DNA from 3 places in the Cohnella hongkongensis genome. Region 2 is predicted to be linked to each of the others. Evidence: riboswitches for the same ligand, from Rfam matches in the RefSeq annotation. Region 2 holds a riboswitch; each other region holds the start of a gene.
What was found. A riboswitch is a leader RNA that binds a small molecule or an ion and turns the genes downstream of it on or off. The one in region 2 is predicted to bind cyclic di-GMP.

Region 1 (4,310 bases), on a different contig from region 2:
TGTCAAGTCGGACGATGAAGGTAACCCGCTTGCCGATGCTCAATTCGAGCTGTGGAACTCCGCTAAAACGGTGCTTCTGGAGACGCTGGTAACGGGTTCGGACGGAACCGCCGAAACGGTTAAAGATTATCGATACAATGATACCAATGGATTGCCATATCTAATTGTAGAGACTGCAGCGCCGAACGGGCATGTTCGGGATTCGCAATTCGCAACCGGTAAAATCGTTAACTTTAAGGGAAATGCTGTTCCGATCGAAATTGAAAACAAGAAAATTCGTCAGGGCTTCCAGCTAATCAAGGTCGATTCCGCGAATACCTCGATTAAATTGGAAGGCGCCGAGTTTAAACTGCTTGATTCGAATGGCAATCAGGTTGGAGATCTGTTGACGACGGATGGCAATGGACAAATTGCTGCGAGGGATTTGGCCCCAGGCACCTACAAGCTGGAGGAAGTGAAGGCTCCGTTGTTCTATTCGTTGGATCCGACGCCGATCCAGTTGGACATTGCGGCCAATCAGACTGAGATTGTCGAACTCGAAGCAAAGAATTCGAAAGGCACGGGCGGCGAGCTTGTGGTCATTAAGGTAAATGCTAAGACGGAAGAAAAATTGAAAGATATTAAGTTTCAACTGAAAGATGCCAATGGCACTGTTGTGGGTGAAGATCGAACGGACGTCAATGGCGTAATTAGGTTTACAGGCTTGGATTATGGAAACTATACGTTGGAGGAAATGGAAGCTGAAGGTTTCGTAATCGAACAAGCCGAGACCGCGATTGTGATTACACAGCCAACGACGATAATCACGATAGAGAACAAGGCGAACGATCGTTCCGTCCGATTGACGAAGTACAATGCGAGCAAAACTCTGGTTCTCGGCGGAGCCGTCTTCGAACTGCAAGAACAGACGACGGCAATGGATCTGGAAGGTAACCCGATCTTCAAGCCAGTTTCCGGCATCGACGCATCCAAGCTGACGACTGATTCGAACGGTCAACTTTTCCTTGAAGATTTGCCGGCGAACAAGTATCGGCTGATCGAGGTGAAAGCTCCTAACGACTATCGTCTGAACGCGGATCCGGTCGAATTCGAGATTACGACGAATCAGACGTCGACGGTTCTGGTAGAAAAAACAAACGAGAGAATTCCGAGCTCGGGCGGCGGAGGTTGGACGCCTCCTCCGGAGACGCCGAAGCCAACGGAGGAGCCTGAGCCTACGGAATCTCCAGAACCTACGGAGTCTCCGAAGCCTACTGAATCTCCAGAGCCTTCCGAAACGCCGGGACCGACGGATCCGACAGATCCGACAGATCCGGAGGAACCGAAGCAGCCGGAAACGAAGATTGAAGAGAAAACGACGAACGACAAGCCGGTGGAAGGAAAAACGGAAGTTCCGGAAGGCGGCAAGGTGAGAGTCGGCGAAGAGCCGGAGCACGGTACGGTCCGCATTACGCCGGACGGCAAATGGGAATACACGCCTGACAAAGACTACAAAGGCAAAGATTCCTTCACCATCGTCATTACCGATTCGGATGGCAACGAACAAGAAATTCTCGTCGAGATCGACGTGGAAGACGTTCCACGCGGCGGGGTATCTGACGAGGAACAAGCTCCGGGCAGCACCAAGACTTTGCCGAAAACCGGCGAGAACAGTTCGCTGCCGCTTCAGCTGGCCGGTGTGGCGCTTATCGCTGCAGGAGCGTTCCTCATGAATCGCAATCGTATTTTCCGTATGAAGAAAAACTAGAGAGATAGAGAAATAGAGAGAAAAAATCAAAGTCGAATTAGAGAAAATAGCGAAAAACCTGCCGATTGACTGGCAGGTTTTTCCTTGCAAATTCGACGAAAATTCGCTATAATTTAATTACAAAAGCAAGCTCGATAACGGCAAACCTGTCGAAAGACAGCGACGCAAAGCTAGAGGGTCTTCCCTTCCGCAGGAAGGATGACAGCCAGCTACCGAAGGACTCGGCTTTTTTTGTTTTATTCGGACAAGCTTCACGATAATGGCAAACCTGTCGAAAGGCAGTGGCGCAAAGCTAGAGGGTCTTCCCTTCCGCAAGAAGGATGACAGCCAGCTACCGAAAGGAGTTTATCCATGTTCAGATATGCTCGACTGCTCTTGTCGGCGCTTGTTCTCTTCGCCGCAATTCCGGCTGTCGCCTATGGAAGCGCGGGAGCGAACAAGGCGACTCTGGACACGTCCCAATTGGACAAGGGGACGATCGGCATTCGGTTGGCGTACAAGCCTTCCGTGAACACGAAAGCGAAAATATCGAAGGGAAGCGCAAGCTATATCTATACGCTGACCCCAGAGGCGAAAGGACAGACGACTTGGCTGCCGCTGCAGATGGGGAACGGGCAATACGAGGTTGCCGTGCTGGAGAACGTATCCGGTACGAAGTACCGCGTCCTTTCCTCGGAGAAGATCGACGTCGCCGTTGCGAGAACGACCGATGTTTATCTGAATTCCACTCAAAATATCGGTTGGAAGGACGCGGAGGAGGCGCTTGCCAAAGCGAAGGAATTGACTCGCAACGCAACCACCGACGAAGAGAAGGCCAAAGCGGTCTACGAATATATCGTTCAAAATGTGAGCTACGATAAGGAACTGGCGCGCAAGGTCACTGCGGACTACTTGCCGGATATAGACGAGACGCTGGCATCGGGACAAGCGATCTGTTACGGGTATGCGACTTTGTACGCGGCAATGCTGCGCAGCGCGGGCATCCCGACCAAGCTGGCGATGGGAACTTCGACGCATGTGGCGGAATACCATGCATGGAACGAAGTCTATCTGAACGGCAAGTGGGTCGTCGTGGACACGACAGTGGACGCAGGCCTTGGCAAAAACAAGAAAAACGCAGCGTTCGCCAAAAAGGGAAGCGACTATACGGCAATCAAATATTATTAGATTTTCAGAAGAAACAGGCCGGAATCGTCATCGATTCCGGCCTGTTTTGCATTGTTGCGGGCGTTCTCAAGCATCCTCTTCGATAAGCTCGGCGTGGACGATGAGCCGATGCGTAGGATTAACGAGCGGGTCGCACGTAATCAAGGTCAGAATCGCTTTGTTTCCGTCCGCGTTCAGTACGGAGAGATCGGTCGGAACGACGACTTTGATGTCCGTCACGCGGTAGGCGATGCTCCTGTCCCTCAGCCGAATATCGATTCGATCTCCGATCTCCATCTCGTCAAGCCGGTTAAACATTCGCCCCTTCGTTCTTGCGCGGTGGGCGGCGACCGCCGCATTGCCGACCTCGCCGAGCGGGGCCGTCTCCGTCATATGAGCGGCGCCGACTTTCATATTTTTCTGCGTCGCTCCCGCCAGAATCGGCAGCTTCAGATCGATTTTGTCAATCTGAATGATGGCGATCGTCTTGTCGTCCATAGGCACCGATTCTTCATCGGGCGCATTGGACTCGACGGGTCCTTCGATTCCTCGATCGAGCACTTCGGAAAGCTGAACGAATTCCTGCTGCAAGGCGTATGAGCGCGTCGGATCGACGGTAGACAACGACCTTTCCATTTCGCTTAGCAGCCGCTTCTGCTCCCGGTCATCGACATATTCGCGGACGAAGGGGAAGGCGACCAGAATAAGCCCGGCGGCGATCAAAGCGTAGGCTATTTTTTTCATTCACGTCCTCCTGGCGTTGCAAGTGCTTTATCGTTAAGCTTGCGCGTTCTAACAGGGAGATGCCCCCGACTATAAAATCATAAATGATCCGGCTGAACAAAAACTGTACAGCGTATCCGAATCAGTTAACTCTCGGCGGAGAACGGGCTGACCGGATGGAATATATTTCTTCCCCGAAGGACAGACTAAGGGGAAGAAATCATAGGCCGACAAACGGCCTTCAGGAGGGGGAGCCACTTTTGGCTTGTAAAGAGACACGAACACCGTCCAACAAACGGCCTTACGCCTGGCTGCTTGCCGGGCTCTTGACGGCTGCCTTGATCGCGCCGCCCGCGGCTGCGGCCAAGGAGCCGTCGGTCCAGCCGCCGGCCACGGATCTGGCCGCCAGCGCCAAATCCGCGATTCTGATGGATGCGGACAGCGGCACGGTCATCTACGAGAAAAACAGCACGTTAGCTCTGCCCCCTGCCAGCATCACGAAGATTATGACGATGCTGCTCGTTATGGAAGCGATCGACGAAGGAAGGCTGAAGCTGACGGACAAGGTGACGACGAGCGAGTACGCCGCCTCGATGGGCGGATCGCAAATCTTCCTGGAGCCCGGAGAAGAGATGACCGTGGAGGAGATGCTGAAGGGGGTCGCTCTCGCTTCCGGCAACGACGCCTCCGTGGC
Region 2 (4,310 bases):
CTGCACGACATTCGGCGGAGCGAAGGCGTTCATGACCGACTTCGGAAGGATGGCCGCCCCGATCCCGGCGGCGACGAGAGAGATCGCGATGGCGACGCTGGAGCACTCGCTGACGATTCGCGGCTCCAGGCCCAACTGCTTGAACTCGTGAAACACCTGATTGTGCATGCCAGTCGTCCTGTCCGTCTTCAGAGTCAGGAACGGGAACTGCGCGAGCTCCTCCAACGTCATCGACGTCTTCCCGGCCGGAAGCCACTGCGCCGGGAGCAGCGCGACGAAAGGATCGGAAGGCAGCGGAAGCATCGAATAGTGTTGGGATTGGAAGTCGGACTGGAACGGAAGTCGGGTGACGATAAATTCGAGCTCCCGGTTCTCAAGCAGCTCCCCGAGCAGGAAGTGATCGCCCTCCTGGATTTTGAAGGTCACCTGAGGATATTTCTCCGTAAATCGGCGGAGAACCGGAGGGAGCAGCGAGACGCACGATACGACCGCGCCGATCGACAGAACGCCCTGTACGCCCTCTCCGAGCTCCTGCACGTAGGTGATCGTATCTTCGAACTGCTTCATCAGCGCGATGGCCCGATCTCTCAGCATCTCCCCGGCCTGGGTTAGCTGAAGCCGCTTGCCGTTGCGATCGAACAGCACGACGCCAAGCTCCTGCTCCATCTGCTTGAGCTGGCGGCTGAGCGGAGGCTGCTCCATGTTCAGCTGCTTGGCCGCCCGGGTAATCTGTCCTTCGTGCGCGATCGCGAGAAAGTAACGAAGCTGCCGCATATCCATGTAAACCGCCTCCATACCTGAAAGGTATACATTACCGACAAAACAGATATTATCAATATACATCCCGCTCTGGTATCATTCAATTATAAAGCGCTCGCATAATAAGGAGGAGAAGAAGCGGACATGGCCCACAACATCGCGGTAGAGCGGACGACCGCCCCCAAGAAGAAACCCGAAGCTTCGTCGCTCGTCTTCGGCAAGCAGTTCACGGATCATATGTTTATCATGGAATATACGGAAGGCCAAGGCTGGCACGATATGAGAATCGTACCTTACCAGCCGATCTCGCTCGATCCGGCCGCCAAAGTGTTTCACTACGGCCAGACCGTCTTCGAGGGCATGAAGGCCTACAAGACGCCGGGGGGATCGGCGCTGCTGTTCCGGCCCTTCAAAAATTTGCAGAGGCTGAACCGCTCCAACGCCCGTCTCAGCATTCCGCCGGTCGACGAGGATCTGGCGATGGCCGCGCTGAAGAAGCTGCTGGAGATCGACGAGGACTGGATTCCGACAGACGAGGGCACTTCGCTGTACATTCGCCCGTTCATCATCTCGACCGAGGCGACGTTGGGCGTATCCCCTTCGGAGAGCTATTATTTCATCATTATTTTGTCCCCGGTAGGCTCTTATTACGCCGAAGGGATTAACCCGGTCACGATCTATGTGGAGTCGGAATACGTCCGCGCGGTGCCGGGCGGCGTCGGCAACGCCAAAACCGGGGGCAACTACGCGGCAGGGCTTAAAGCGCAAGAGGAGGCATCCGGCAAAGGGTATTCGCAGGTGCTGTGGCTGGACGGCGTGCACCGCAAATATATCGAAGAGGTCGGCAGCATGAACGTCTTCTTCAAGATCGCCGGCAAAGTCGTCACCCCCGCGCTGAACGGAAGCATTCTGGACGGAGTAACGCGGGATTCCGTCCTTCAAGTGCTGAAGCATTGGGGGATCGACGTCGAGGAGCGCGCAGTTTCGATCGACGAGCTGGTCGAGGCTTATCGGAAGGGAACGCTGGAGGAAGCGTTCGGCACGGGCACGGCGGCCGTCATCTCTCCGATCGGTGAGTTGAACTGGCGGGGCGACAAGCTGACGTTGAACGGTGGGCGCACCGGACCGCTGTCCGCCCGAGTGTACGACTTCATGACGGGGATCCAGAGGGGAACGGTCGAGGATCCGTTCGGATGGATCGTCCGGCTGGAATCGGCGGTTAATCGATAAATCTCTTGAAATCATTGCGACTATAGACTTATAATTAATAGTGATGCACGACGTAAATAGGCGGAGATGTTCAATTTTACTAGTTAAATATACATCGAGGAGACGCATACAGGAAACGGCAAACCTTTCGAAAGATAGGGACGCAAAGCTATGGGCCTAAAGAACTTCCCAGTTCAACGGCTGCCAGGCCGCCGAATGGAGCGTTAAGGCACTTTCCCATTCGGGAGAGTGTCTTTTTTGTTGTCGCGAGGTGTGAAGCTTGAACAAGCATATTTCCGAATCCGAATTGAGACAGTTGATTCGCCGGCTGGATATCGGCGGCGAAGACGGGGAGGGGGAGCCGGAGACGGCGCCCGCACCGGACGAACGGGAGGAGGGGGGGCGCTCTCCCGGACAGGACGGCACGATTCGGGTTCGCAATCAGCAAATCTATGTGCAGAATCCCGGGCCCGGAGGCGAGTATGCCGTTATCTACCCGATGAGCCCGGTGCGGCTGTTCGTCAACGGCGAGGAAGTGGCCTGGGAAGCCCAAGTGCGGGCCGAGGACAAAATGACGTGGGGCATCGAGGAGCAGCCTCTATTCGAGATTACGATTACCGAGGACAAGCTGCAGGCCCATCTGCGCCTGTTCGCGAAAGAGCGTTATGCGGCCAGACTGGTCGATGCCGGCCCCGACCGGAGAGTGATCGTCCGGGCGGAGGACGACGAGAGCATCGTTCTGAAAACTGTCCAGTTAGCCGACGTGGTGGCGAGGCTCGAGGAGATGTCGATCAAGTCCCGCATCGAATTCGGCGCCATTCAGAGGGAGCTGCTGAACCCGACCTTCGAGCCTGTCGTCGTGGCCAGCGGCAAGCCGTCGGTAGAGGGCGAGGACGCCCGGCTGGAAATTTATTTCGATCAGCAGGTGAGGAGCGAGTTTTTCGAAGCCGACGGAGTGATCGACTTTCGCAACCACCTTCGGATTCCGACCGTCCAGAAGGGCGATCTGATGGCCCGGAAAATTCCGATGGTGGACGGAACCGCCGGGTACGACGTGTTGGGCAACATTACGCTGCCGCAGCCTCCCAAGGATCTGTTTATTCTGACGAAGCCCAGCGTCGAGCTGACCCCGGACGGCCAGGTCATCGCGAGGAAGCAGGGGAGGCCCAGAATAACCGGGGGGAAGATCAAGACGTTCGACGTCTCCACTTCGTACGTCGTCTCGGGCAACGTAGATATTTCGACCGGCAATATCGTGTTTTCCGGAGACGTGATCGTCTGCGGGGACGTCACCGACAACATGATCGTCGAATCGCTCGGCAACGTGTACGTCTACGGTCATGTGTTCAATTCGACGATCACGGCCACTGGCAGCATCAATGTTCGCGGCAATGTCATTTCCAGTCGGCTGTATTCCGGTTACTTCGGCGTCTTGTTCAATCGTCTCTATCATACGTCCAAGCAGCTTTGCGACTGGATAGAGAAGCTGCTCGCGGCGTCCGGGACGCTAGAGGGGGCGCTCGAGGCGAAGCGGCAGCCGGTGCGCTTCGGCCAGATTGTGCAGCTTCTCCTCGAGACGAAGATGAGGGAGATCGTTCCGCTGATCAAGGAGCTGCAGTTCGTCATCACCAACATTCGCAACATCCGGCAGACGGAGTACGAGAAGCTGAAGGAAATTTCCGAAGTGTTCACGATGCCGACGAAGCTGATCGAGACGGCTACCCGCGAGTTCGTCCAGGGATTTCTCGCGCTGCTTCAGGACACTCACGGGGATGTGGCCCGAATGCAGGAGGAGCAAGTGGAGATCAGCATCAACCAATGCCAGGGCAGCGAATTGAAGTCGAACGGAGACATCGTCATTCACCGCGACGGCGTGCTGCTGTGCGAGCTGTATTCCGCCCGGAACATCGTCTTCCTGTCAGAACAGGCGATATGCCGGGGTTCTCGGCTCGACGCCGGCGACAGCATCAAGGCGATGACCGTCGGCGGCCAGACCGGGGCCAACTCGGTGCTGAAAGCAAGGCGAAAGGTTCAGGTGAATAAAATGTATTCCGGGCGAGTCTGCGTCGGAAAGTACTGCAAGGACATTTTCGAGCCGGTCGGGCGCACGGTATTCGATGTTCAGGCCTTGAAGAGGCACATCTAAACGGTCGACCCTAAGCGCAACATAAAGATTAGCATGGTGGGATGAACATGGGTTCGAGTCAACTAAAGGGATATATCGGGATGCGAGTCAATCGCAACATCTACAACGACAGCGGCACGCTGGTCGTTCCCGTCTCGCGGGTGCTGACGGATCGCGATGTCCGGCTGCTGGCCAGACAGGGCGTCGCTCTCAGCGA
Region 3 (4,310 bases), on a different contig from region 2:
CTGACTCGGTAAGTATGAATCGTGTTCGGCTGCAAGTTGGCATGCAGATATTGCGTGGCCTCAAGGCCTCCAACGATCATGCCGTCGACCTCAATATCGTAGTTATCCGCCCCGGAGACTGCATCCCAACTCACGGCGATGGAAGTATCCGTCGCTACGGTATACAATGCGCCTGTCGCTCCGGGCAGAGTTGACTTAGCCACGATGGCGCTCCACTTTCCGGGCCCGCTGGCATTATGCGCCCGAACTCTAAACGTACGCTGCAAGTTCGGATTCAGATCAAGTTCCGTATAGGAAGTTACATTGCCGTTATCGATAATCGTGTTGTAGGTTTCGATATCATATCTCGAAGCGCCTACCACTTCATCCCATGTTAACGTTAGGGAATTACTTGTGGAATGAATCCTTATATTGGCGGGCACATCCGGTAAAGTCCATACCTCTTGCTGCACGGACCAAGCACCTTTAATATCCCCCCTGACCGCTCTGACCCTATACTTATGCAGAGTGCCCGGTTCCAGCGGTTCATGGGTAAAAGCGGATTGGCTGCCTAGAGAGTGCATAACCCCATCTACCTCTAACTCGTAACTATTCGCATTGAAGGCCGTCGTCCATGCGGCATTCACGACGTTCTCCGTCGCGGTCGCCGTAAGCATCGGCACCGGGAACGGCGACAATTGGCTTTGCGGCACGATCTCCTTCGCGCCGGACGCGCTGGCCCAATTCAAAACGGCTTGAGGCTGCCCCCCTCGATTGGCATATTCGAGACGAATGTCATACTCGATTCCGGCTTCGAGAACAAGCGAACCGGAGTACTTGCCGTTTCCCGTTTCCTCCCATTTGTCGACAAGAAGTACACCGTTCACCCACAGCTTTACCCCGCCGCGAACGTCCATTTCGAACTCGTACATCTCCGTGAAATAAGGCGTAATTTGCCCCGTCCATCTTACCGACATGTTACCGTCGTTCAGTCCGGCGTTGGAGATCGGCAGCTTGTTTCTCAAGTTTACGTTCTCATCTACGATCGTGAATGTCTCGCCGGTTAAATTCGGTTCGGTATAGTACTCTGCGAGCAACCCGTTAATCCTGTAATGCAGCTTTGTTTGACCATTCGCGCTGATGCCGGTGGCGATGGTCGGCTTCTGATTCGCTGTGATGCTGCCGCCGATCGCGACGACGCCTCCGGTTTGAATATTCAAGTGATTATTAACGTGAATATCGTCGCGAATGAATGCATCGCCGATACTGACGTTGATGTTCGCCGTTTGATTATTCGACACCAAGCTACCGATGAGCATTTCTTGCCTGATGGTCATATCTACCTTGGTGTTAATATGCATGTTGTCGACAACAAGAAGTCGGTCAGCCTGCACGTTCAATTGGCCGTTGTTATAGATAAGACTTCCCGCAGCCATATCGCCTGCCGCCCGCACGACGGAATCGTTATTTAAATGAAGTGTGCCCCCGATCCACATATCCCCTTTTCCGGCTGACTGCTGATCCGGCGCATTCAAGCTTAACGTCAAATTCGTATTTGCGTTCAAATTTCCCTTGACCACCAGCGTTCCGTAGACGGTAAGCGTTAAATTCCGGTTCGTATTCAAACCGTCCAAGATAAGAAATACCGGCTTGGACGGCGAGCCGAATGTCGCGGAAGCATCCAGATTCAGATGCCCTGCCTTCATGACGACGTATTCGCTCGAACTTCCAAGAATCGCCGATTCCAGGTCGCTTGCCTTGCAATCCGCGCACGATTTGGCCTGCTGCTCCATCGCAGCAATTCGTTGTTCCATTACGAATATTTGTTCGTTCATATAGTTATCAATAGCCTGACCCAGTTCTTTCACCCTGACGGACGAAATGGCATTGTGTTCATTGCGCTGCGAGCCGGATAAAATTACCTTGTCCCCAGGCACATTATTTAGCTCCGCAGGCAACCCGATATAAGGCAATGACGTTGAACGATTAACCGGAACGATTTTCGTGATCTCTACCGTATGGATGAAAGCCGAAGGGCTGACCGGATCTCCCTTCAGGGTTAATCTGCCATCGTTCAATTGAACGCGCTTCTTCACCTTGTCCAGTCCGCCGGCCGGAAGCACGACGTGATCCCAGAACGCGACATCCTCTACCTGGAGCGTAGTGGTGCTGCCATAAACGGCATGACCTACGCTAATTTCTACCTCGTAGCTGCCAACAGGCAATGCAATTTCCCACTGCCCTCCGGCCTGCATCTCGATAGCTGAATCCAGCAACGAAGAACCATATACGGCCTCGTTGACTGTATAGAGCGTATGATCGAAGTTCCATCCGTAAGTGTATCCGTTCCGTTCTCCGTAAGGTTCGCCGTAATCTGGGAGGTACCCGCCCGCTGCAGGGGCTAGTGGAGATGTGAATTGAATACGGATATCCGGCGATTCGGACGATGCCTGAACTGGAGAATTCCATGATGAAGGTACGATGATTTGCACAAGAAAGACGAAACATAGAACTATAGCCAGCCTGGAAACGATTCGGCCACTCATTACACACTTCCCCTTTTATGGTTAAAATAGGATATTAAAACAAAAAATAAAAGACCAGTAGAGCGGGCAACCCGGCTACCATCGCAATCGGTCTTCCGACCGATGCCTAAGGTCCGTGGCTTTGCGTCCCTGTCTTTCGAACAGGTTTGCCTTTTTCAGTTCAAATGGCCTTGATTAAAAGGGTTATTTAGTCTTCTTAGGTAGATTTACCCTCTCGCTATTTCGACATTTTACACGTTTTTCCTTTTGGTATCTACTCATTATTTCGTAATTTAAGACTAAAGTTATAGAAATTGTGACAAAGCAGTGGCCCAAGCTTGTAACGAGCCTGATCCAGAAGAACGTGGATACACTGAAGATTGCGACTTGGAATGGTAATCTTACAGCCTCCAGGATTCAACAGGAGAGTCCGTTCAGAGCCTCCGCTTGCGAAAATGGTTCGGAGCCATCCCCACCTTCTTCTTGAACAGATTGGAAAAGTAGAACTCGTCCGCGAAGGATAGGTGCGCCGCGACCTCCCGAACGGTCATGCCCGTGCTTCTGAGCAGCTTTTGCGCGAAATCGAGCTTTAATTGAAGATGGTAATGATACGGCGTGACGCCGTACTGGCGCTTGAACAGGCGGATCGTTTGCGATTCCGACTTTCCGACGACCGCCGCGAGCTCGGACAGGGAAACATTCTCCGACACGCGATAATCCAGGTACGTTTTCAGCTTCGCCGCATCCGATCGAATGGCCGGCGCATACAGATGCTCGTTCATTTTAATCAAAAGCTCGTGCACGGCCAACGTGCAGTTGAGCACGGAGTTGTCGCCGCCGGCCTGCGCGTTGCGGACAATCCGCTGCAAATAATCCATGGAGTAGAAGCCCGGGATATGGTAGCAGCCTTCAAGCCCGTACCGGCGGATCAGATCCGTCAGCAGCTCCCCTTTGACGTTGACCCAAATTTTAACCCACGGATCGTCCTTGTCGGAGAAATACAAATGATCCTGTCCCTGGTGCAGGAAATACGTATCCCCCGCCTTCGGATAAAATTCCTTCGAATCGATCTTGACCGTTCCGCGCCCTCTGACAATGTATTCGATGGTGCTCACCGCCGAGCCGGGCCGAACGATCCGGTACGTGCCGTCGCAGAAGGATTTTCCGGCCATTTCGAAGATCAAGCCGTATGCTGTCCCGGCGCCCTCCGGGAAGGCGTAAATTTCTTCTCTCATGCGCATTTTCCTCATTCAATCATCTTTTTTATCTATCCCTTGCCCTCTTCGACGTCAGTATACTATATGTAGATCGCATAGAACAGGAGATGATCGAATGAGCTTCAGACCCTCTGCAGTTCCTCTGATTACCGTTGATCCGTATTTCAGCATTTGGTCTTTCGCCGACTGCCTGTACGACGACCATACCCGTCATTGGACCGGACAGCGCAACGGCATGCTCGGCCTGCTTAAGGTCGACGGCGAGGCGTACCGTTTCATGGGGAAGGTGGAGGCGTTCGGCGAACGCTATTATGCCGAGCCGCAGGCGCTTCCGCAGATCAAGCTGGAGGTCAAGCCGCTGACGACAATCTACACCTTCGCCAACGAGCAGGTGGAATTGACTTTGCGCTTCTTCACGCCGCTTCTTCCCGATCGGCTTGCTCTTCTGTCCCGCCCGGCCTCCTACATCGAATACGATATCGCGATAAAAGACGGGCAGCGGCACGACATTGAGGTGTACTTCGATATCGCCGGCGAATGCAGCGTCAACACGATGGATCAGAAGGTGGTCTTCCGCCGGGGAACGGAT

Region 1: it holds a riboswitch for cyclic di-GMP, as region 2 does, so the genes downstream of both, ACFO3S_RS12900 (transglutaminase-like domain-containing protein) here and ACFO3S_RS08465 (DUF342 domain-containing protein) in region 2, are expected to answer to the same signal.
Region 3: it holds a riboswitch for cyclic di-GMP, as region 2 does, so the genes downstream of both, ACFO3S_RS05425 (fibronectin type III domain-containing protein) here and ACFO3S_RS08465 (DUF342 domain-containing protein) in region 2, are expected to answer to the same signal.

What each region holds. Positions count from the first base shown of each region.
Region 1 is NZ_JBHSEP010000008.1:87,353-91,662, reverse strand. Features, by position in the region: gene ACFO3S_RS12905 (collagen binding domain-containing protein) at 1-1,747, shown strand, start outside; cyclic di-GMP riboswitch class I at 1,877-1,964, shown strand; cyclic di-GMP riboswitch class I at 1,999-2,086, shown strand; gene ACFO3S_RS12900 (transglutaminase-like domain-containing protein) at 2,099-2,914, shown strand; gene ACFO3S_RS12895 (class D sortase) at 2,981-3,637, opposite strand; gene ACFO3S_RS12890 (D-alanyl-D-alanine carboxypeptidase family protein) at 3,928-4,310, shown strand, end outside.
Region 2 is NZ_JBHSEP010000004.1:260,013-264,322, forward strand. Features, by position in the region: gene ACFO3S_RS08455 (LysR family transcriptional regulator) at 1-780, opposite strand, end outside; gene ACFO3S_RS08460 (branched-chain amino acid aminotransferase) at 904-1,989, shown strand; cyclic di-GMP riboswitch class I at 2,097-2,185, shown strand; gene ACFO3S_RS08465 (DUF342 domain-containing protein) at 2,249-4,114, shown strand; gene ACFO3S_RS08470 (HD-GYP domain-containing protein) at 4,195-4,310, shown strand, end outside.
Region 3 is NZ_JBHSEP010000002.1:508,318-512,627, forward strand. Features, by position in the region: gene ACFO3S_RS05425 (fibronectin type III domain-containing protein) at 1-2,525, opposite strand, end outside; cyclic di-GMP riboswitch class I at 2,588-2,686, opposite strand; gene ACFO3S_RS05430 (AraC family transcriptional regulator) at 2,939-3,739, opposite strand; gene ACFO3S_RS05435 (glutaminase domain-containing protein) at 3,837-4,310, shown strand, end outside.